DNA from 4 places in the Kitasatospora sp. NBC_01246 genome. Region 2 is predicted to be linked to each of the others. Evidence: riboswitches for the same ligand, from Rfam matches in the RefSeq annotation. Region 2 holds a riboswitch; each other region holds the start of a gene.
The links. A riboswitch is a leader RNA that binds a small molecule or an ion and turns the genes downstream of it on or off. The one in region 2 is predicted to bind cyclic di-AMP.
Positions count from the first base shown of each region.

Region 1 (5,821 bases), 390 kb from region 2:
CCTGGGCCGGCTCGCCGCCCAGCACTCCGAGCTGGTCATGGCCGGCCGGTCGCACAACGTCGCCGCGCAGGCCACCACCCTGGGCAAGCGCTTCGCGACCGTCGCCGACGAGGTGCTGGTCGCCTTCCGCCGGCTGGAGGAGCTGATCGCCCGCTACCCGCTGCGCGGGATCAAGGGCCCGGTCGGCACCGCCCAGGACATGCTGGACCTGCTCGGCGGCGACACCGACAAGCTCGCCGAGCTGGAGCGCCGGGTGGCCGGTCACCTCGGCTTCGACCACGTGCTGACCAGCGTCGGCCAGGTCTACCCGCGCTCGCTGGACTTCGAGGTGCTCACCGCCCTCGTCCAGCTCTCGGCCGGGCCGTCCAGCCTGGCCAAGACGATCCGCCTGATGGCCGGCCACGAGCTGGTCACCGAGGGGTTCAAGGAGGGCCAGGTCGGTTCCTCCGCGATGCCGCACAAGATGAACACCCGCTCCTGCGAGCGCGTCAACGGCCTGGCCGTCATCCTGCGCGGGTACGCCTCGATGACCGCCGAGCTGGGCGGCGACCAGTGGAACGAGGGCGACGTCTCCTGCTCGGTGGTCCGCCGAGTCGCGCTGCCGGACGCCTTCTTCGCCTTCGACGGCCTGCTGGAGACCTTCCTGACCGTCCTCGACGAGTTCGGCGCCTTCCCCGCCGTGATCGAGGCCGAGCTGGACCGCTACCTGCCGTTCCTGGCCACCACCAAGGTGCTGATGGGCGCGGTGCGGGCGGGCGTCGGCCGGGAGACCGGGCACGAGGTCATCAAGGAGCACGCCGTCGCCTCGGCGCTGGCGATGCGGGCCGGCGCGCGGGAGAACGAGCTGCTGGACCGGCTGGCGGCGGACGCGCGGATCCCGCTGGACCGGGCCGGGCTGGACGCGCTGCTGGCCGACCGGCTCTCCTTCACCGGCGCGGCCGGTGCCCAGGTCGCCGAGGTGGTCCGCCAGGTCGAGGCCGTCGCGGCCGCCTACCCCGACGCCGCCAAGTACGCCCCGGGCGACATCCTCTGACGTTGCCTCAGGTCTTCGTGGGCCCCGCCGCCGATCCGGTGGCGGGGCCTTCGCCGTGTCCGGCGGCGGCATGGCCCGGATCCAGCGGAGGGGCGGTGCCGCAGGCGTAGGTGCAGTCCGGCTCGGCGACCGGGTGGTCCTCGGGGGCCAGCACATTGCCCCGGACGGTGGTGAACGCCGTCACCGCGCCGGTGACCAGCAGCCCGGCGCAGATCAGCATCGCGGTCCGGAAGGCGGAGTCCACCGCGGCCGGTACCCGGTAGGCCTCGCCGCTGAGCCCGGCCAGCGCCGGCAGGGCGGCCACCGCGAGCAGCCCGGCCGCGCGGGCGGCGGCGTTGTTGACGCCGCTGGCGATCCCGGCATGCCGGACCTCCACCGCCGCGAGCACCGTCGCGGTCAGCGGCGCGACCAGCAGGACCATCCCGCAGCCCATCACGGTGGCGGCCGGCAGCACGTCCGTCCAGTACGAGGCGTCGGAGCCGATCCGCAGCATCAGCAGGACCCCCGTCGCGCAGAGCAGCGGGCCCACGGTGAGCGGGAGGCGCGGGCCGATCCGCTTGCCGAGCCGGCCGGCCCGGGCGGACAGCGCGAGCATCAGCACGGTGATCGGCAGCAGGGCGAGCCCGGAGACCAGTGGGGAGAAGCCGGAGACGATCTGCAGCTGGACGACCAGGAGGAAGAAGACGCCGCTGAACGCCGCGTAGACGCAGAGGGTGACCAGGTTCACCGCGGTGAACAGGCGGGAGGAGAAGAGGCCGAGCGGCAGCATCGGCTCCGGGACGCGGCGTTCGACCACCACGAAGGCCGTGCCCAGCAGCAGGCCGGCCGCGCCGGACACCCACACCACGGCCGAGAGCCCGTCGCCCGCCGCGGTCAGCGCGTAGGTGACCGAGCCCAGCGCGAGCGCGGCCAGCGCCGCGCCGAGGACGTCGAACCGGCCGGTCGCGCTCTCGTCCCGGCTCTCCGGGACGTGCCGGGAGGCCACCGCGACCACCAGGGCGGCGAGCGGGACGTTCAACAGGAAGATCCACCGCCAGCCGGGGCCGTCCACCAGCCAGCCGCCGAGGAACGGGCCGATCGCGGCGGACACCCCGCCGAGGCCGGACCAGAGGCCGACCGCCGCCGAGCGGTCGTCAGGGTGGAACACCGCCTGGAGCATCGCCAGCGAGCCGGGGGTGAGCAGCGCCCCGCCGACGCCCTGCACCGCGCGGGCGGCGACCAGTACCTCGATGGTGGGGGCCGCGGCGCAGGCTGCCGAGGCGGCGGCGAACCAGAGCACGCCGATCAGGAAGACGCGGCGCCGGCCGTAGCGGTCACCGAGCGCGCCGCCGAGCAGGATCAGGCCGGCCAGGGTGAGCAGATAGGCGTTGAGCGTCCATTGCAGGGCGGCGAGCGGAGCGCCGAGATCGGTGCCGATCCGGGGCAGTGCGACGTTGACGACGGTGCCGTCGAGCATCGCCATGCTGGAGCCGAGCACCGTCGCCAGTAGTACCCAGCGGCCCTGCGCGGTGCCCAGGCGCAGGGTGCCGGCCTCGGAGGTGGCCACCGCCTGATCCTGCGCTCCGGGACGCGACGTGACAAGGGTCACCGGGGGTGTGTCGGCGGATGGCTTTCCGTAGGTGATCGCATGCGTACGGACACCGAAATCGGCGGAGCGTCGTGGATCAGTGGCACGCGGTGAATCGATTGTGCACATACTGTGCAGCCGATCATTCGGAGTGTCACGGCCTTCCCGGGAGTGGTTGTCGATTCAAGAGATCGACATTGCTTCGCCCGGGCGGATGAGTTTTAGTTCAGCGACCGCCCGGCATTGGACCGGGTGGCCACCGGGTGGAACGCCTAGTCCTGCCGCTGCCCGGTGGTACGAACCGAACTCTGTACGGCAGGAGCGGGGGACCCAAAGGTAAGTCGCCGGACCGGAATTCACGGTCCGGCTTGGGGTGAAGCCGCGCTATGCGGCCGGGCAACTCCAGCCCGAACCCGACAGCTCACCTCGCAGGCGTCGGAGAGGACAGTTCGCCATGCCCGCACAGGCTCGTCGTATCACCCTGCCCCGCGCCGCCCGCATCGGCATCGCCACCGCCGTGACCGGCGCCGCTTTCGCCCTCCCGCTGGTGACCACCATCAGCGCCCAGGCCCACACCGCCCCGGCCGCCAAGCCCGCGCAGACCTCCACCTGGACCGGCGCCACCAGCGTCGACGCCGCGCCGGCCGCTGCCGCCAAGCCGGCCGCCGAGGCCGCCAAGCCGGCCGCCGCGCCGGCCGAGGAGAGCTACAAGGTCGTCGGCGGGGACACCCTGTCGAAGATCGCCGACGCCAAGCAGGTCGAGGGTGGCTGGAAGGCCCTCTACGACCACAACCGCTCGGTCGTCGGTGCCAACCCGAACCTCATCTTCCCGGGTCAGCAGCTCGCGCTGGATGCCAAGGCCGCCGCCGCTCCGGCCGCCGCCGAGGCCGCCAAGCCCGCCGCCCCGGCCGCCAAGCCGCAGGTCTCGCAGGACGCGCAGAAGCCGGCCGCCCAGCACGCCGCCCCGAAGCCGGTCCAGGCCGCCAAGCCCGCCGAGGCCCCGGCCGCCAAGCCGGCCGCCCCCGCCGCGAAGCCGGCCGCTCCGGCCGCTCCCGCGGCGCCGGCCGCCGCGGCCAGCACCTCGGGCTTCGTCGCCCCCCTCGCCAACCCGAAGCTCGGCACCGCCTACGGCGTGGCCGGCTCGATGTGGGCCTCCGGTCACCACACCGGTGCCGACTTCGTCGCCTCCACCGGCACCCCGCTGCGCGCCGTCGGCGCCGGCACCGTGGTGAAGGCCGGCAACGGCGGCGCCTACGGCAACGAGGTCGAGATCAAGCTCGCCGACGGCCACTACGCCGAGTACGCGCACCTGTCCTCGATCGGTGTGAAGATCGGTCAGACCGTCACCGCCGGCCAGCAGATCGGCCTCTCGGGTGCCACCGGCAACGTGACCGGCCCGCACCTGCACTTCGAGATCCGCACCGGCTCGGAGTACGGCTCGGACATCGACCCGATCGCCTACCTGCGGGCGCACGGCGTCTCCCTCTGACCTGAGGTCGGACTTCCGCTGGGTGCGGGGCGTACGGCCGCCCGGGATGGTCATGTCGGGTGACCGCTCGACCGGGTGATCGCCGCACCGTCAGCGGATCATGGGCGCGGGACACGCCCTGGCCGGTCCGGCTCGCGAATTTCCTTCGCGAGCCGGACCGGCCTTTTTCGTGCCCTTCTGACAGGCAGGTGCCCCCCCGCGAGCAGGGTTTCCGTCCGGCGTTTCCGAGTGGTCGGTTCCGTCGTGCAGAAGGCCTTTCCGGAAGGCCTTCCTGGGGGGCCTCCCGGGATATTCCGACGGCCCGTCGGCGGTCGGACGGGCCGTCAATTCTCGGTCGGCGGTCGCGGTGAAAGGAATGGGCCGCCCCGGCGGGGGTCAGGACCGGTGGGCGGGCAGGTCGCTGTTGGCGGCGGTCAGCAGCTGGTGCACGCGGTGGCCGAACTCGTCCGCGTCGCGGGCCGGCTCGGGGAAGACCAGGCGGACGTCGCGGTGGCCGTAGGGGTGGTCCAGACGGAGCACGAGGCCGTGCCGGTCGAGGGCCAGCGGGCGGACGTCGGGGTGTCCGACGAGCAACTCGCGGTCCAGCAGCCGGGTGAGCAGGGCGAGGGCGTCCGGGTGGTCGTCGGCGAGGTGGGTGAGCATCGCCGCCTCGAAGCGCGCCAGCGGGTCGGGCGCGGCCAGGGCGAGGTCGGCGCCGGTGAGGGCGGTGGTGCCGTACGGGGTGGAGAGGACGGCGTGTGCGACGTCCAGCCGCAGGTGGACGCTGAGGCCGTCGTCGGCGAGGTGGGCGAGGTGCAGCCGGCCGGCCAGGGTGAGACGGCCGCGGACGCGGTCGCGGACGGCGACCGGGGCGATGTCGGTGAGGTCCAGGACGACGGCCAGGCCGTCCTGCTCGCGGGTCACGGCGAGGGTGAGCGGCGAGTCGAGCGGTGCGCCCAGGCGCAGCCGGGAGCCGTGCACCGAGACCGGGGTGTCCAGGTCGTGGTACTCGCCGCAGGCCCGGATCACCACGGAGGAGGTGGCGCTGAGCAGGCTGCAGACCCGTTCGGCGGCGGTGGGTTCGGGCGCCTCGACGTCGACGGGGCTGGGGCTCATGACGACCTCCGTTGGTTAGGTTAGGCTAACCTAATCACTTCGCCGAGGGAGGGCAAGGCGTGCGCGGGTGGTGCGCGGGTCGCGATGGAGGGGTGCGTGGGTCCAAGGGATTGCAGATGGAGATAGCGAGCGCTTGCAAGTATCTGGCGTTCGGTCGTATTGTCGACGCTGGTAGTTGCACACGCAATCTTCTGTACGCTTCTGTACGCTCTGGAAAGCGGTCCCCTCATGCCCCTCGCGCTCCTGGCGCTGGCGATCAGCGCCTTCGGCATCGGCACCACCGAGTTCGTGATCATGGGCCTGCTGCCCGAGGTCGCCGGCGACTTCTCGGTGTCCATCCCCACCGCCGGCCTGCTCATCTCCGGCTACGCACTCGGTGTCGTGATCGGCGGCCCGCTGCTCACCGTCCTCGGCACCCGGATCCCCCGCAAGGGGATGCTGCTGATGCTGATGGGCCTGTTCATCGCCGGCAACCTGGTCTCCGCCGTCGCGCCCGCCTTCGGTCCGCTGCTGGTCGGCCGGGTGCTCGCGGCCTTCGCGCACGGCGCCTTCTTCGGCATCGGCTCGGTGGTCGCCGCCGACCTCGTCGCCCCGCACAAGCGGGCCGGCGCCATCGCCCTGATGTTCACCGGGCTCA
Region 1 covers NZ_CP108484.1:7,324,483-7,330,303, forward strand. Annotated here, with positions in the region: gene purB (adenylosuccinate lyase) at 1-1,033, shown strand, start outside; gene OG618_RS31085 (MFS transporter) at 1,041-2,579, opposite strand; cyclic di-AMP (ydaO/yuaA leader) riboswitch at 2,890-3,050, shown strand; gene OG618_RS31090 (M23 family metallopeptidase) at 3,055-4,089, shown strand; gene OG618_RS31095 (DUF2470 domain-containing protein) at 4,465-5,184, opposite strand; gene OG618_RS31100 (MFS transporter) at 5,413-5,821, shown strand, end outside.
Region 1: another riboswitch for cyclic di-AMP. It lies ahead of OG618_RS31090 (M23 family metallopeptidase); the one in region 2 lies ahead of OG618_RS29405 (glycoside hydrolase family 16 protein).

Region 2 (5,821 bases):
TCGCCATGCGGCACCCGGAGGTCTTCCCGACCGCCGTCTCGCTCTCCGGCTACTACCAGGCCGCCGACGACCCGACGACCGGGGACCTCTTCAAGGGCAGCCAGCAGCGTCGCAACGAGGCCGACCTGATGTGGCGGCTGAAGAACCTGCCGCAGCCCGAGGTGTCCGTCCTGCTGGCCGGGACCAGGGAGGGCGACGGCGACTACCGCCGGGACACCGAGGCCTTCGTGGCCGCCGCGCACGCGCCCATGAAGGTCTCCTACAGCATGATGAGGACCGGCGGCCACAACTTCGAGACCTGGAGCAGGTTGCTGCCGTCCTCGCTGGAGTGGCTCTCCCAGCGCCTCAGTGTGCCGGACCGCGCGGTCTGACCCCTGACCCGGACGGGCGCGGGGCGCCACGGCACGGCCGGTACAGCAGCGCTCAGGCCACGGCTCAGGCCACCGGCTCCAGCGTCCCGGTGTGCAGCTCGCCGACCCGGCCGCCCTCGCCCTCGTACGTCCAGAACGCGCGCACCGTCAGCCTGCCGAGGTCCATCACGTGGCTGACGGTGATGCCGCTCTGCTCGGTCCAGCTGACGAAGTACAGCTCCGGCCCGATCTCGGCGATGTGCAGCGCGACGTCCTCCCACTGGCCCGCCGACTCGCCGAGGCCCTCCCAGCGCAGCCGCTTGCCGTCGGGCGAGTAGGCGTTGCGGAAGGCCGCGCCGTTGTCGACCTGGAAGAGGTAGGTGCGGCCGGCGAAGGCGGGCAGGGGCGCGGTCATGGCGGAGCGGGTCCTCGTCTCTCGTCTGTGCGGTACGGCTGGACTCCCAACCTATCCGACCGGCCGACCTTCGCGGCGGACATGCGGGCACCAGGCCACGGAGCGGACACCGGGCCGGTACGCCGCACCCGCCCCGGTCCGCACCCGCCCCGGTCCGCACCCGCCCCGGTCCGCACCCGCCCCGGTCCGCGCCCACCCCGGCCGGACCTCCGCCACCCGCTCGCCGACCCGCCGCCGACCCCGTCGGCCGCCCCGCGCCCGCCCCACGCCCCGCCCCGTCTCCAACTGATCAACTTCCCCGGTGACTTGATCCACTCCGGACGGCTCGCACTGTGAGCTGCGCGACAACACCCCCTGTCGGCTTGTCGACATTCGAGCGGCCTGCCTAGCCTGCACGAGTCCGTCTTCGCGGACCCCGCCGTCGGGACGCCGAGTCCTGTCCACCCGCCGGTCGGCAGTCGAGCACCGCAGCGGACGGGAGCGGGGGACCCAGGTCAGTGCCCGGCGCACGCGCTCGCGCGTGCGGACCGAGGCTAGGGGTGAAGCCGCTCCCACAGGCGGCCGGGCAACCTCAGCCCGAACCCGACAGCTCACCTCGCAGGCGTCTACAGAGGACACCGCCATGCAGAAGCCTGCCCGGCGCGCGACCCCGCGCCACGCCCGCCCCTCCCACCGAGGCCGCAAGGCCGCCTTCGCCGCCACCGGAGCGCTCGCCATCAGCGGCGCCGGCCTGCTCGGCGTCCCGGCGCTCACCGGCGCCCAGGCGGCCACCGCGCCGACCGTCACCCAGGACAGGCTCGCCCCGGCCACCATGGTCGCGGGCAAGGCCACCACGGCCGCGCTGACCGTCCACTCCTCGTCCTGCTTCACGGCCAAGACCGTCGGCGTCGGCGTCCGCGACGCGGCCGGGCGCAACCTCGACTTCCCCGGCAACGTCTCCAACGCGCAGATCTGCCCCGGCGGCCTGTCGATCACCACCGGTGCCCGCACCCTGCCCGCCGGGACGTACACCCAGTTCGGCTTCTGGCAGGACCTCGGCGGTACCTGGCACAACCTGCCCTCGCGCCAGCTCGCGGTCTCCGACGCGACCGTCGCCCCCGCCCCGAGCCCGACCGCCACCCCCAAGCCCACCCCGACGCCGTCGCCCACCGCGACCGCCACGCCGTCGCCCACCGCCCCGGCCCCCACCGCGCCGGCGACCGGCGCCCCGGTCGCCGGGAAGTCGCTGACCTGGTCGGACGAGTTCAACGGCCCGATCGCCTACGGCTCGCGCTGGACGGGTGACAAGAGCAGCGCCTACCACTACGGCAACCACAACCCGGACGACAACAAGCTGGACTGGCTGAACAAGAACAACGTCTCGGTGGCCGGCGGCGTCGCCACGTTCACCGCCAAGCCGGGCGCCAACACGCTGGAGAACGGCAAGAAGTCCTGGGACACCGGGCTGCTCACCACCGAGTACTCCAGCGAGGGCTTCCAGGTGAAGACCGGCGACTACGCCGAGACCCGGGTCAAGCTCCCGGCCGGCACGGGGGCCTGGCCGGCCCTGTGGACCTGGAAGAACGGCAACGGGGAGATCGACTCCTTCGAGTACCACCCCGACAACCCGAACCTGCTGGAGCTGACCAACCACGTCAACCCGGGCCACCTGTACTACACCGACGCCAAGGCGATCGCGAAGGACGGCTGGGTCACCATCGGCACCCACTACGGCGCCACCTCGGTCGACTGGTACGTCAACGGTACGAAGGTGTTCTCGGACGGCAAGGGCGTCGGCGCCAACTGGTCCGCGTACCTGATCCTCAACCTGTCCCTGAGTGCAGGGCAGTACCACGCCGCGCCGCAGGGCACGGCCCCGATCACCTTCGCCGCGGACTACGTCCGGGTCTACCGCTAGGCCGATCGGCGCCCGGTCCGGACCGGAACGCACCCGGACCGGAACGCACCCGGACCGGAACGCACCCGGACCGGAACGCACCCGGCGCGGTACGGCTCAGGACAGCCGTACCGCGCTGAGTCGTCGGGGCCCGGCTCGGTACGGCCCTGGCCGGTCCGGTCAGAAGCTGTCGGGGGGCTCGACGATGTTCATCGTGAACGGCAGCTTGTTGTTCTCCGAGTTCGGGTCGTCCGCACTGCTGATGGCGACGTAGCCGCCGTGCAGCTCGCCGTAGGGGACGTCGGCGCCGACCTTCAGCGGGATCAGTGCCGTGGCGCTCTCGAGGCTCGGCAGGCCCGGGGGGAACTGGCAGCGCACCCGGTGGCCGTTCTGGAACGCGGTGCAGTTCTCCGGGTAGAACGGCTCCCTTGGCGTGACACCCTCCGGCAGGGTGACGACCACGGTGAACGGCGAGGCCGTCCTGTCCGGCCCGCGGTTGGCGATGAAGGCGTGCAACGTGACCATGCCCTCCGGCGCGACGGCGTCCGGGTCGAGCCGGATCACCTCCAGGTCGGAGTTCGACGGGGCCGGCACCGCGAGTGGCGCGACCTCCGCCGCCGGGGCATCCCCGACCGCGGGATCGGCGCCCGGGCAGGCGGCCCCCGCCGACCCGGCGGCCAGCGCGGTCACCGCGCACCCCACCGTCAGCGCCCTGCCGAGGAATCTCAGTGCGGACCTTCTGCGCGACATCGTCGCTCACCCTGCCCTCTGCGTTCCGGCGGTCCGCACCGTTGCGGGCCGCGTCGGCACCAGCGTGACCGACCGGCTCGCCGTCCTCGTCGCACCCCGCCCTCGGGCCGCCCGAACGGAGGAACGGCACGCCGGAGGCCACCCGGCCTTCCCTGCGCGGCAGGAGCGGTGATCGTCCGTCAGGGGGCGAGGACCTGCCCCAGCCGGGCCGCGATCTGGTGCATCACGGGGACGAGCGAGGCCGCGCCGGCCTGCTCCTCCAGCGCCCGGATCCGGGCCTCCGGGCCGGAGACGGAGAGCGCCGTCGGCGTCGGCGCGCCGGGTACCGCGAGCGCGATGCAGCGGACCCCGATCTCCTGCTCCTGGTCGTCCACCACGTAGCCGCGCTCACGCGCCTGCGCCAACTGGACCAGCAGCTCCTGCGGGTCGGTCACGGTGTAGGAGGTGTGCGCCGGCAGCGGGTTCGGGCCGAGCACGGCCCGCGCCTCCTCCTCGGGCAGCTGGGCCAGCAGCGCCTTGCCGACGCCCGTGCAGTGCGGCTGCACCCGGCGGCCGACCTCGGTGAACATCCGCATCGAGCGCCGCGACTGCACCTGGCCGACGTACACCACCTCGCCGCCCTCCAGCACGGCCAGGTTCGCCGTCTCGCCGGTGGCCTCCATCAGTTCGGCCAGGTAGGGGCGGGCCCAGCTGCCGAGCAGTCGCCCGGCCGTCTCGCCGAGCCGGATCAGCCGGGGGCCCAGGGTGTAGCGGCGCGCGGTGTCCTGGCGGACATAGCCCTGCTGCACGAGGGTACGAACCAGGCGGTGGATGGTGGGCATCGGCAGCCCGGAGGAGGTGGAGAGCTCACTGAGCGTCGCCACGCCCCCGGAGTCGGCCAGCGCCTCCAGGAGCAGGAAGGCGCGCTCGACGGACTGCACGCCGCCGCTCGCGCGGTCCGGACCCGTCGTCGATGCTGTGTCGGGGGTCGCAACCACCGGCGTTCCCTTCGCTGTCGGGGGAGGAGTAGAGTCCCAGCGATCACCTCAACAAACCGTTGAAATTCTGTATCGCGGAAACTAGTCTCCACCTTACAGAATCGAACCCTCCGACAGGTGGGGTTTCCCCTCGGTTCAGATCAAGGACGTTCCCACCGGAACTGCCTTCGCCATGCTCAACCGTCTTAGGAGTGTCCTGCTCATGGCTACAGATCAGGGACCCGCCGGCGCCTCCCCCGCCGCTCCGGTCGTCACTGTCGCCGGTCCGCGAGTCCACCGGGCCGAGGAGGTGCTCACTCCGGAGGCGGTCGCCTTCGTCGTCGGCCTCCACCGCGCGTTCGAGGACCGCCGGCAGGAGCTCCTGGTGCGCCGCAGGACCCGCCGTGCCGAGATCGCCGAAACCGGCACCCTGGACTTCCTCCCCGAGACGGCCGCCGTGCGGGCGGGCGACTGGACGGTGGCCGAGGCCCCCCGCGCCCTCCAGGACCGCCGGGTCGAGATCACCGGCCCCACCGACCGCAAGATGGTCATCAACGCCCTCAACTCCGGCGCCCGGGTCTGGCTGGCGGACTTCGAGGACGCCACCTCGCCGACCTGGGAGAACGTGGTCGGTGGCCAGATCAACCTGATCGACGCCTTCGAGGGCCGGATCGACTTCACCTCCTCGGCCGGCAAGGCCTACACCCTCAGGCCGGCCGCCGAGCTGGCCACCGTCGTGGTCCGCCCGCGCGGCTGGCACCTGGACGAGAACCACCTGCTGGTCGACGGCCGGCCGGTCGCCGGGGCCTTCCTCGACTTCGGCCTCTACTTCTTCCACAACGCGGCGCGGCTGCTCGCGCGCGGCGCGGAGGACCCGAACTCCGGCCCCTACTTCTACCTCCCGAAGACGGAGAGCCACCTGGAGGCCCGGCTCTGGAACGACGTCTTCACCCACGCCCAGGCGGCGCTCGGCATCCCGCACGGCACCGTCCGGGCCACCGTGCTGATCGAGACCATCACCGCGGCGTTCGAGATGGAGGAGATCCTCTACGAGCTGCGGGACCACGCCGCCGGGCTCAACGCCGGCCGCTGGGACTACCTGTTCTCGATCGTCAAGAACTTCCGCGACGCCGGCGAGCACTACATCCTGCCGGACCGCAACTCCGTCACCATGGCCTCCCCGTTCATGGCCGCCTACACCCGGCTGCTGGTGCAGACCTGCCACCGGCGCGGCGCGCACGCGATCGGCGGGATGGCCGCCTTCATCCCCAGCCGCCGCGACCCCGAGGTCAACGCGGCCGCCCTGGAGAAGGTCAGGGCCGACAAGGACCGCGAGGCCGGCAACGGCTTCGACGGCTCCTGGGTCGCCCACCCGGACCTCGTCCCGGTCGCCCGTGCCTGCTTCGACGCCGTCCTCGGCGAGCGCCCGAACCAGAAGGACGACCCGGGGCCGGCCGAGCCCGTCACGGCCGCC
Region 2 covers NZ_CP108484.1:6,930,056-6,935,876, forward strand. Annotated here, with positions in the region: gene OG618_RS29395 (alpha/beta hydrolase) at 1-371, shown strand, start outside; gene OG618_RS29400 (MoaF-related domain-containing protein) at 436-765, opposite strand; cyclic di-AMP (ydaO/yuaA leader) riboswitch at 1,219-1,383, shown strand; gene OG618_RS29405 (glycoside hydrolase family 16 protein) at 1,388-2,662, shown strand; gene OG618_RS29410 (hypothetical protein) at 2,822-3,391, opposite strand; gene OG618_RS29415 (IclR family transcriptional regulator) at 3,571-4,368, opposite strand; gene aceB (malate synthase A) at 4,571-5,821, shown strand, end outside.

Region 3 (5,821 bases), 4.2 Mb from region 2:
CGCGCCGCGTTCGGAGGCGGGCGGGGCCGTGCCCAGGTCGAGGCGGTCGGTGCCACGGGTGGCCCGCTGCTCGGCCTCGCGGGCGTCCTGGGCCACCATCCGGGCCCGCTCGCCCGCCCCCAGGCTGTTGAGCAGCCGCTGCGCCTTGGCCAGCCGCTGCTGGATCTGCTGCTTGCTCTCGGCCAGGGCCCGGCGGGTCTCCTCCAGCTCGGAGAGCTTCATCGAGGCCTCCGACCGGCGCTGGTCGAGCCGGCGCTGACGGGCCACCACCTCGTGCAGCGTCTCGTTCTGCCGCTCGGCGGCCTGGTCCAGGCTGCGGGCCTTGGAGAGGTAGCCCTCCGGGTCGGTGGAGAGCATCAGCTGGACGGTCTGCGCCATCCCGCCGCCCCGGTACTCGGCGCCGGCCACGGTGGCGAGGTCGCCGCGGAGCTCGTTGAGCTCGCCCTGGGCGACGGCGACCTGCTGCTGGAGCGTGCCGGTCTCGTGCTGGAGGCGCTGCTGGACGTCCAGTGCGGCGTTGTACTTCTCCGAGGCCTGCTCGGCCTCGTCGTACAGCTGTTCCACCTGCGCCTTGACGTCCTTGCGGTTCGACGGCCCGTCCGGCGTGCCCGGGGCGGCCTGGGCGGCACCCCCCGTGGCCACCCCCAGCGCGGTGGTGGCCGCGGCGGTCAGCACCAGCGCACGGGCGAACGCGCCCGGCAGGGGGGAACGGCGGTGCACGGCCATACGACGGTAACTCCGATCCTGCGACCCGGCCCCGCCGCCGCACCGGTGCGGGCGGCCGTCGAGCGGGAGTCCGGTGGCAGACGTTAGCGAGTCCGGGCGAGCGAGTCCAAACCCCTCCCAACCCGAATATTTGACCCGCAATCGGACATCAGCACGGTCCGGCACGAAAGCCGCAGGCCCGGCCTCCCGCGAGGGGAGACCGGGCCTGTGGGAGCAGACGTCGGATCAGACGCGCACGATGGCCGAGATCGGCAGCATGCTGGCGGTCTCGTACCGGACGTTCGCGCCGGGCTTCGGCGCGTGGATGACCTGGCCGCCGCCGACGTAGAGCGCGACGTGGCTGCGGTCCGCACGGTAGATGATCAGGTCGCCGGGCTGGGCGTTGGCGATGTTGGTGCCCACGTTGGTGCCGGCGGTGGCCTGGGACTGCGAGGTGCGCGGCAGCGACACGTCCGCCTGGGCGTAGGCCCAGCTGGTCAGGCCGGAGCAGTCGAAGGAGCTCGGACCGGCCGCGCCGTAGACGTACGGGGCACCCAGCTTGCTCTCCGCGGCGGCGATCGCGGCGGCGGCGCGCGAGCCGTTGGCGGCGGGCGCGGACGGCGCGGCGGCCGCGGCGGCGGGCTTGGCGGCCGGCGACGACGGGGCGGGCAGCTGGTCGCGGGTGTTGTCGCGGGAGGCGCGGTCGGCGTCCGCCTTGGCCTTGGCCTCGGCCTTGGCGGCGTCCGCCTTGGCCTTCGCCTCGGCGGCGGCCTTCTCCTCGGCCGCGCGCATCGCCTGGCGCTCCTGCTCGGACAGCGAGTTGTACAGGTCCTGGGCCTTGGCCAGCTTGCCCTGGACCTCCTCCTTGGAGGCCTTCAGCTGCTGGGTGGTGGCTTCGAGCTCGCCGAGCTTGCCCTGGGCCTCGTTGCGGTCCTGGTCGAGCCTGCGCTGCTGCTCCTGGAGGTCCTTCAGCGCACCGGACTGCGTGCTGCCGGCCTGGTTGATGGCGCCGGCCTGGCTGAGGAAGCTGTCCGGGCTGGACGAGAGCATCAGCTGCACGGTCGGCGATATGCCGCCGTTGCGGTACTGCTCGCCGGCGATCTCGGCGAGACCGCCCTGGGCCTCGGTCACCGCGGCCTGCTGACGGGCCACCTTGTCCTGCAGCTCACCGACCTGCTTCTGCAGCTCCTGCTGCTTGGCCTGGGCGCCGTTGAGCTTCTCGGTGGCCTGCTCGGCCTGCTCGTTGAGCTGGTCGATCTGCTCCTTGACCTGATCCTTGGTCGGCGTCGGGTCGGCGTGGGCGCCGGACTGCGCGGAGAGCGCGACCGCCGCGGCGGCGACACCGGTCAGAATCGAGACCCGGGCGCGGCCGGCGGGCTTGGGACGACGATGGGACGCCACGAAGGCGGACTCCTTCTTCCTACGTCCGCCTACCGGGTGAGCTGACGGGTTCGGGCCGGAAGCGTGCCCTACGACGCCTCACCGACCGCACGACGGTCGACCTGGCGCCGATTCACCCCGGAGGAACATGGTTCCCCGGCTCCGTTCCACAGCGCCCCCGACTACTGGACTCCCCGACGGGCAGATGCTCTGCCCCGCTGCTTCACGAACTCGGCGGTAAACCTCCGCCGCCACCCCTGCTGGGTGATCGACTGTGCGGTGGTTCGAGGCATGACCCTAGTAACAGAACCGTGATCCGTTCAAATCCTTGTCAGAAAAATGCCGGAAGAATATCCAAGTTCATTTGTGAATATGACCGGGTGTGATCACGCGCCCACATGGAGCTGATCGTTTGTCATGATGCGGCCGCAGACACCGACGCCACCCCCGGTTCCGGGGGTGGCGCGGATCACAGGGCCGGATCCCGGCCCGTGGGCATGTCGGTCCGTCAGACCCGGCGGATCGCGTTGATCGGCATCGCGTCGGCCTTCATCACCTTCACCACGTCACCGGTGTGCGGCGCGTGGACCACCATCCCGTTGCCGATGTACATCCCGACGTGGCTGCGGTCCGGGCGGTAGATGATGAGGTCGCCCGGCTGGGCGTCGGCCAGCGAGGCCACCTTCGAGCCGTAGTTGGCCTGCGCCTGCGAGGTGCGCGGCAGCGAGACGCCGGCCTTCGCGTACGACCAGACCATCAGACCGGAGCAGTCGAAGGAGTTCGGGCCGACCGCGCTCCAGACGTACGGCGAACCCTGCTTGCTCATCGCGTTGGCGACGGCCTGCCCGGCGAAGCCGCTGCCCTGCGGGAGGCTGCTCAGGTCGGTGCGCTCGCTGCCGCGCGAGGCCCGGTCGGCCTGCTGCTGGGCGGCCTTCAGCGCGGCCCGGTCGGCGGCGCTGAGCGAGTTCAGCAGGTCCTGGGCTTCCTTGAGCTTCTTGTTGACCTCGGCCTTGGACTGGTTCAGGTCCTTGGTCGTGCTGTCCAGCGAGGCGAGGACGGCGGCCGCCTCGGCCTTCTGCTGGTCCAGCCGGCGCTGCTGGTCCTGCAGGCCCTTGAGCGCCTCGGTCTGGCTGGAGCTGGCCTGCTGGACGCTGGCGGCCTTGTCCAGGTAGCCGGACGGGTCGGAGGCGAGCATCAGCTGGACGGACGGGTCGATGCCGCCGGTCCGGTACTGCTCGGCCGCCACCTCGGCCAGCCCGCCCTGAAGCTGGGTCATCTGGTCCTGGCCGCGAGCCACCTGGTCCTGGAGCTGGTCCGCCTGCTTGCGCAGCTGGTCCGCCCGCTCCTTGGCACCGTTGAACTTCTCGGTGGCCTGCTCGGCCTCCTCCTGCAGCTGGTCGACCTGCGCCTTCACGTCCTCCTTCTTGGGGGACGGGCTGGGCGCGGCGTGGGCGCTGACCTGGGCCGAGAGGGCGACCGCGGTCGCAGCGGCAGCGGTCAGCACGGTGACCCGTGCACGGCTCGACTGCTTGGGACGGCGGTGGGTGGCCAAGTGACCGGCTCCTTCTTCCAACGGACTCACCCGAACGAGTGAGAATCCGGAAAATAGGTTTGACGCCAGACCCTAGTGAAGATCCACGCTTTGCGCCACTCCCCCGATGGCGTGAACTCCCGCCCCCCGCCATGACTTCACGGGATCCACACATCCCCGCAAACCGGGCGCTGACCAGGCGTCATCTCCTGCCGGCCGGCCCCCGGCCGAGGTCAGGGCCGGGCCAGTCGGTTCAGCAGCAGCACCGAGGCTACAGGGCGCGCGCCCGCCTTCCGCACGCCCTCCGCGACCTCCCGGTCGGTGGAGACCACCACCACCGGCCGGCCCTGCGGCTCGGCCCGCACCAGGCGGCGGATCAGTTCGTCGGCGGTCTCCCCGGTCCGGCTGAACCGCACCCGGACCCCGCGCGGCGGCGCCAGGATCACCGGCACGTCGAGGTCCTGGCCGTCGAACACGCAGGTCACCTCCGCCTGCGTGCGCTGGGCCAGCATCGCCAGCCCGCCCAGCAGCCGGATCCGCTGCTGCTCCAGCGGGAGCGCCGGGTAGCCGGTCTTGGTCACGTTGTAGCCGTCCACCACCAGGTGGACCTGCGGGATCGCCAGCAGCTGGTCCAGCAGCGCCGGGTCGTCCTCGGCCAGCCCGCGCCGCGCCACGTCGTGCGGCGAGGCCGAACCCGGCACCACCGCCTCGACCAGGTCGGCCGGGCGGATCTGGGAGACCGGCAGGGCCAGCTCCCGCTGGAGCCCCTGCGCCGACTGCAGCACGGTGTCCAGCAGCAGCCGCAGCCGCATGTCCTCGACGCTGCGCCCCTCGCGGGCCGAACGGCGGCCCTGCTCGGCGGCGTTCTCCAGCTCGGAGATCCGGTGCCGCAGCCGCCGCGCCTCGCTCTCGGCGGCGCCGCGCTCGACGCCCGTCTGCGCCTTCAGGGCCTCCAGCTCCCCGGTGACCCGGCGCGTCTCGGCCTGGGCCCGCCGGGTGTCGCTCTCCAGCGAACGCACCTTCTTGCGCAGCGACTCCACCTCCTTGCGGACGTCCTCCGACTCGGCCCGCTGCCGGTCCAGGTCCGCCCGGGCGGCGGCGCGCACCTCGGCCAGCTCCGCCTGCAGCTTCTCGGCCAGCCGGGCCGCCTCGGCCGCCGCGCCCTCGGCGCCGGCCCGCTCGGCCTCCTCGCCGGCCTCGACGACCAGGCGGCTCCAGCCCGCCGACCGGACCAGGTAGGCGGCGGCCGCCACGTCCATCGGATCGGCGGCGCCCGGCACTGTGCCCGACTCCAGCGCCCGGACCAGGTCCGGCTGCCCGAGCCGCAGCCGCTCCGCTATCCGTACCCGGAACGCCGGCTCGGACTCCAGCGCCGCGGCGAGCGCGGTGGCGGCGTACTTGGCCCGGCGCGCCGGGGTGAACTTGGCGTACGGGCGCAGCGTCTGCGGCAGCTCCGCGACCGGCAGCCCCCCGAGCGCGTCGGCGGCGAGGCCCACCACACGCCGGCGCACCCCCTCGGGCAGCGGCCGGTCGAGCTTCTCGGCCGCGCGGGCTGCCGCCGGCTCCTCACCGCCGGAGCCGCCGGCCTCCTCGCCGTCGACCTCCTCGGCGGGGGCGCCGGTGCCGGGCGCGGCGGCCTCGACCGCGTCCGGCGCCTGCGCGTCCACAGCGGGCTGCCGCCCCTGCGGCCCGGCGGGCTCCTGCGCTGCGTCCACCACGTCCTCGGCTCCGATCCTCGCCAGCGGGGTACGGCCGTCGGCCGTACCCCTGGTCGTCACGCTCCGTGCGCTCTGTCTGTATTGTCCCGCGCGGCGGACGGCAGTGCCGCGCACCGTCCACCGCGCGGGGCGGGCATCAAGCCTGCTCGGCGGCCTCGGCGCCCGGACGGGCCACCAGTTCGACCTGGTCCACCGCGTTGCACCAGCGGCAGCGCACCGACTCGATGGTCTCGCTGTGCACCTCGGTCTCCTCCACCTTGGACTCGCCGGCCAGGTCGAAGTGCAGGAACTCGGTCACCCGGGCGGTACGGGTGACGTCGAAGCGGGTCAGGTTGCCGCACAGGGTGCAGCGCCAACGCGTCTCTGCGGTCAGGGCGGGGACGGTCATCGGGGGTCCTCTCGGGTGGTCCCTGGGTGGGCTCAGGCGCTCCCCCCGGAGCCCCGGCATCGGCGGCGGGAGGCGGGATTGCCCGCCCCAAGCCTATTG
Region 3 covers NZ_CP108484.1:2,694,589-2,700,409, forward strand. Annotated here, with positions in the region: gene OG618_RS11770 (C40 family peptidase) at 1-726, opposite strand, end outside; gene OG618_RS11775 (C40 family peptidase) at 952-2,106, opposite strand; cyclic di-AMP (ydaO/yuaA leader) riboswitch at 2,117-2,270, opposite strand; gene OG618_RS11780 (C40 family peptidase) at 2,594-3,637, opposite strand; gene OG618_RS11785 (NYN domain-containing protein) at 3,850-5,394, opposite strand; gene OG618_RS11790 (hypothetical protein) at 5,471-5,722, opposite strand.
Region 3: another riboswitch for cyclic di-AMP. It lies ahead of OG618_RS11775 (C40 family peptidase); the one in region 2 lies ahead of OG618_RS29405 (glycoside hydrolase family 16 protein).

Region 4 (5,821 bases), 220 kb from region 2:
GATCCCCGGCCCTGGTGCTCGCGGTGCCCGCGACCGCCGGGCCGGAGTCCCGTTCCGTGGTCGAGGAACTGCTGTCGATCGTACGCAGCGAGCAGAACGGCGTGCAGACCGCGGCCGGTTACCTCGACAGCGGCGCGGGCGGGAGCGAGCCCGGCCGTGACGAGTACTCCGTCGCCGAACTGCTGGCGCACGCCGCCGAGTCGGGCCTGCCCGCCCCGGTCGTGGTGCCGCTGGTCCCCGGCCCGCACGGTTTCCTGACCGAACTGCACGCGCTGTCCGCCGAGTACGGCGCCCACGTCACCGACGTCCTCGGCCCGCACCCGCTGCTCGCCGAGGCCGTCCACGTCCGGCTCTCCGAGGCGGGGCTGGCCCGCGCCGACCGGGCCCGGCTGTTCGCCATCGCGACGGCCGCGGACGGCGTCGTCCTCACCACCGTCGGTGGCGAGGAGGCCGCCGCGGCGGCCGGGATCACCGGTGTGCTGCTGGCCGCCCGCCTCGCGGTGCCGGTCGTGCCCGCCGCGCTCGACGTGCCCGGCTCGGTGGCCGCCGCCGTCGCGCACCTCAAGGAGACCGGCTCCCAGCGCCCCGCGCTGGCCCCGCTGGTGATCGGCCCGGAGGCCGACTCCGAGCTGCTCGCCACGGCCGCCGAGGAAACCGGCTGCCCGAGCGCCGCGCCGCTCGGCGCCTACCCCACGGTGGGCCAGCTGATCGCCGCCACCTACCTCGCCGTGCTGCCGGCCGTCGCCCCCGAGGCGTTCGCCGCGCAGGCCGCCGCCGAGGAGGCCGCTGCCCAGGAGGCCGGGGAGGCCGCCGCCGAGTAGTAGCGGACCACGAACGCCGAAGGGCCCGGAGCGCGCGCACCCGCTCCGGGCCCTCGCCGTACCCCCGCCGTACGTGTCCCCGCCGCACCGGCCCTCTCCGTACGGGCCCGCGCCGTACCGGTCCGCGGCGCGGGCCCGTACGGTGCGGGCCCCGGCGGGCCCCGGCCGGCCTCAGGCCCGCCTCAGGTCCGCCCGCCCACCCGGCCGGTGGCCGCCGCCGCGTCCTTGAGCCGCAGCGCCGGCAGCTGCACCGGCCGGGACTGCGCGGCGAAGGCGGCCACCGGCACGCCGGTGGCGTTCCACGGCGACCGCCCGCCGCCACCGTCCGCCTTGCGCACCTGGAGCACCTCGGTCTGCCCCGCCCGGCGCAGCAGGACGTTCTTCGGCGGCGCGGACTCCGGGTCCATCCAGAGCTCGTTGCCGTCGAACTCGCAGTCCAGGACGAGGATGTCGTCCGGCTTGCCGTCCGGGGTGGCCCGGAAGGCGATCCCGGCCCGGCGGTGGCCGGCGAACCGGCTGCGGCTGAAGGTGACCGCCTCCCCGGCGAGTTCGTGGCGCGCGGTGGAGACGCCGTAGTCGCTCTGCCCGGCGGCGTCGATCAGCAGGCCGTCGAAGAGGGTCCCCTTGTCCCGGCCGAGCGAGTGCAGCGCCACTCCCCCGCCGCCGTTGCCGTACAGCACGCTCGCGGTGTAGTCGAAGTCGTTGAGGTAGGCGCCGTGCTCGATGCCCCACCCGCCGTTGTGGTAGGCCGCGAACTCGGTGACCACGTGGTGCTGCTGGGCGTTCAGCCAGACGAAGATGCCGTCCCGCAGGTTGTTGTGGGCCAGGCAGCGCTGGAAGGTCCAGACCCCCTCGCTGTTCTCCGGCCACTCGAAGCCGGAGGCGCCGTCGGCCCCCTGGACGCCGACGGCCACGCAGTCCAGCGCCTTGCCGCCGGTGCCGGCGCCGAGGTTGAAGCCGGTCAGCCGGTAGGCCCGCGGGTTGGGCTCCAGCCGCGTGCGGGAGGCGACGCAGGACTCGTAGACGATGTCGTCGGAGGGCTGCTGCGGGGTGCGGGTGTCCGGCGGGCCGTCCCACCAGTAGGCGTCCTCCCAGGTGTCGTGGCTGATGCAGCTGCGGAAGGTGATGCCGTGGCTGGCGTGCGGGACGAAGGCGTGGCTCCCCGCGTCGCGGACCACCAGGCCCTCGACCACGGTGCCCCGGGTGGTGTCGCCCAGCATGTGGAAGTGCAGCCCGTACCGGCCGAGCACCGGGGCGGTCACCGGGGCGCTGCCGTCCGGGCCCTTCCAGGACTCCGCGGTGTCGGTGCGCGGGCCGACCCAGCGCAGCGCCGCGTGCCGCAGGTCGGCCCGGCGGGAGGTGGTGAGGTGGACGTGGGCGCGGCCCTCGGCGGTGCCCTCGATCCGCACGCTTCGGGTCAGGTTGAGCACCTCGGCCCCGAGCGTGACGCCCCCTCCGGCGGCCACCCGGGGGTGCGCGTACGTCAGCGGCGCCTCCAGGGTGACGGTGGATCCGCTGACGGACCGGACGACGGCGAGGTCGTAGCGGGTGGAGAAGCCGTCCTCGCCCGGCGGGCCGGTCGGGGTGACGGCCAGTTCGTCGCCGGGCAGCCAACCGGTGGGCGGCGCGGCCAGGCTGACGGTGGTGTCGCCCACCGCGAGTGCCCGGTCGGCGCGCCCCCAGGCGGTCTTGGCCGCGCCGTCCAGCCGCAGGTACCCGGCGCCGGTGACCCAGAGGCCGACGTCGGTGTCGACCACCTTCATGCCGTCCCCCCGGAAGCGCCGCTCGTCGACGGCGGGGAAGCGCACGGTGTGCACGGCGGCGCCCTCGGGGGCGAGCGCGAGGGTGCCGCGGATCTCGACGTTGCCCGCGGCGGCGAGGGTGAGGCTGCGGTCGGCGGCGAAGGTGAGCGCACCGCCCGGCTCGACCAGCAGCGAGCCGATCGCGGCGTCGGTGTCGAGCAGCACCCGGTCGGTGATCCGGACGGCGCTCTGCGGTCCGGGTACCCGGCCGCCCCAGCCGGCCGGGTCCGACCAGGGGCGGCCGCCCTGGTCGGGGGTGGGTGCGGGGGCGGCTCCGGCGGTGGGCTGCCCGGGCGCGGCCGTCCCCTCGGCGGGGGCGCCGTCGGGGGCGCCCCCGGGCGTCCCGGACGGCGACGCGGCGCCGTGCCGGTGCTCCGCGGCCGGGTCGGCCGCTCCCGGCCCCATGGCGGGGCCCTCCGCGGCGGCGACGGGCGCGGAGCGGCCGTCCAGGGAGCGCCGCAGTGCCTCCTCGCCGCCGACCGCCGCGAAGACCGTGCCGACGGCGAGCCAGCGCAGCATCGTCCGGCGGGGCAGGGGAGTTCGGGGCTCGGCGGGCGGGATGTCCGCTCTGCGGTGTTTTGCCCAGCGGTGCGTTCCACGCGGCCGCTCGGCCGGCGCACCGGCCTCCGGACCCTCGTCCATGGCCATCGCTGCGAAGCCCTCCCCCCAGACGGCCGCGTCGGTCCTGATGCCCTGAAGCATAGGCAGTTGCCGTGACTCCGACGGGCGTTGCGGTAAATCGGTCATTTCTGATCATGGTGGACAGCCATTTAGCACGCTCTTCATAAACTGTGACGACCGTCACACATGTTTGCGGTTTGAACTTAAGTCTGCTTAACGTGCTCCCCGTTCGTGGCCACACGGACCCAGCCCACCCGCAACGCCGAGTCCTGCCGTCGGGTGCGCTGGCAGCGCAGAACGCACCACGGCAGGAGCGGGGGAACCACAGGTAAGTCGCCCGGGACCGGTTCGTACCGGTTCGGGGCTAGGGGTGAAGCCGCGTCCACAGCGCGGCCGGGCAACTCCAGCCCGAATCCGACAGCTCACCTCGCAGGCGTGGGAGAGGACCGCGTCACCATGCTGCCCACCAACGGCACCCGCCTGTCCGGCCGCACCCGTCGAGCGATCGCCACCCTCGGCGTCGTCGGCATCGGCCTCACCATCCCCTGCCTCACCGCCGGCTCCGCCTCGGCCGCCTCGGTCGCCACCTGGGACAAGGTCGCCCAGTGCGAGAGCACCGGCAACTGGAGCATCAACACCGGCAACGGTTTCTACGGCGGCCTCCAGTTCACCAACTCCACCTGGGCGGCGTTCGGCGGCACCAGCTACGCCGCGCGTGCCGACCTCGCCACCAAGGACCAGCAGATCGCGGTCGCCGAGAAGGTGCTCGCCGTCCAGGGCCCCGGCGCCTGGCCCGTCTGCTCCGTCCAGGCCGGTCTGACCAAGGGCGGCACCCCGGCCGCCGTCGACACCGCGACCGCCGCCAAGCCGGCCGCCCCGAAGGCCACCCCGGCCCCGGCGCAGACCCCCGCCCCCGCCGCCAAGCCGGCCGCGCCCAAGGCCGCCCCGAAGGCCGCCGAGACCCCGGCCGCCGCCGACTCCGCCCAGCAGTCGCAGGGCCGGAACTGGCAGCAGTACCGTCAGGACGCGCAGGCCTCCTCCGACTACACCGTGGTCGCGGGCGACTGGCTCTCCTCGATCGCCGACAAGAACAACGTCCAGGGCGGCTGGGAGCGGCTCTACGAGCTCAACCGCGGCACCCTCGGCGACGGCCCGCACGTCATCTACCCGGGCCAGCACCTGAGCCTGGGCGACCGCGCGAAGACCCGGGCCTCGGACGAGTCCGACCAGGGCTTCGACTGGTTCAACCGCTCCTCGGGCGCCACCGGCAAGGCCGACGGCTCCACCGCGACCGCCACCAAGCCGGCCGCGCAGACCCAGGCTCCGGCCGCCAAGCCCGCCGCCCAGGCGTCGGCCGAGGCGCCGGCCCAGGCCGCCACCGGCAGCATGGCCGCCGCGGTCTCCTTCGCCCAGTCGAAGGTCGGCCAGGCCTACGTCTACGGCGGTACCGGCAACGGCGGTTGGGACTGCTCCGGCCTGACCCAGGCCGCGCTGCGCGCCGCGGGCGTCTCCGTCCCGCGGGTCGCCGCCGACCAGGCCGCCGCCAGCACCCACGTCTCGCTGGACGCCCTCAAGGCCGGCGACCTGCTGTTCTGGTCCAACAACGGCCAGGACTCGGGCGTCTACCACGTCGCGCTCTACATCGGCGACGGCAAGTACGTCGAGGCCGCCAACCCGAGCGTGGGCGTGCGGACCCAGACCATCGCCAACTGGGCCCCGGACTTCGCCGGCCGGGTCTGATCCCGCGCGCGGTCCGCGCCACCCGCCGCAGCCCCCGGGGAGAGTCTGGTCGCTCCTCCCCGGGGGCTCCGGCGCGCCCGCGCGCGGGACGGCGCGGGCCCGGGCCCGGGCATGGCCAAACCCGGGCCCGGCGGGCATGCTGCTGCTCTGCACCCGAGGAGGAGTCACATGGCCCAGGTCACCGTCACGCTCGACGCCAATCTCGCGATCGACGCGATGATGCTCTCCGGCACCAGGAACCCGCAGGACGCCGTGGAGCTGATCCTGCGCGACTACCTCGCCCGGGGGCGGCGCACCGAGAGCCGGACCGGCGAGGCCGCCGACGGGCAGCGGACCGGGCAGCAGCGCCCGACCGCGCAGGAGGGCTGAGGGCGGACAGGCCGGGGCCCCGGAGGACTGGATCGTCCTCCGGGGCCCCGGTCGTCGTCTCAGCGGGCGCAGGCGCCCGTGGAACCGCGCATCACCAGCTCCGGCTGGAACATGAACTCACCGCGCTGGGCGGCGTTCGCGCCGACCTCCTCCAGCAGGGCGTCGACGGCGGCGGTGGCCATCGCCTCGACCGGCTGGCGGATGGTGGTCAGCGGCGGCTCGGTGAAAGCTATCAGCGGCGAGTCGTCGAACCCGACCACCGAGACGTCCTGCGGCACGGACAGCCCCCGCTGGCGCACCGCGCGGATCGCCCCGAGCGCCATCATGTCGCTGCCGCAGACGATCGCCGTACAGCCCTTGTCGAGCAGTGCGCCGGCTGCCGCGTGCCCGCCCTCCACGCTGAACAGCGTGTGGTGGACGAGCTCCCGGGCCTGTTCCTCGGTCCGGCCGAGGACTTCCCGCAGGGCC
Region 4 covers NZ_CP108484.1:7,153,127-7,158,947, reverse strand. Annotated here, with positions in the region: gene OG618_RS30370 (hypothetical protein) at 1-821, shown strand, start outside; gene OG618_RS30365 (hypothetical protein) at 1,004-3,142, opposite strand; cyclic di-AMP (ydaO/yuaA leader) riboswitch at 3,569-3,693, shown strand; gene OG618_RS30360 (transglycosylase family protein) at 3,680-4,984, shown strand; gene OG618_RS30355 (hypothetical protein) at 5,153-5,353, shown strand; gene OG618_RS30350 (LacI family DNA-binding transcriptional regulator) at 5,413-5,821, opposite strand, start outside.
Region 4: another riboswitch for cyclic di-AMP. It lies ahead of OG618_RS30360 (transglycosylase family protein); the one in region 2 lies ahead of OG618_RS29405 (glycoside hydrolase family 16 protein).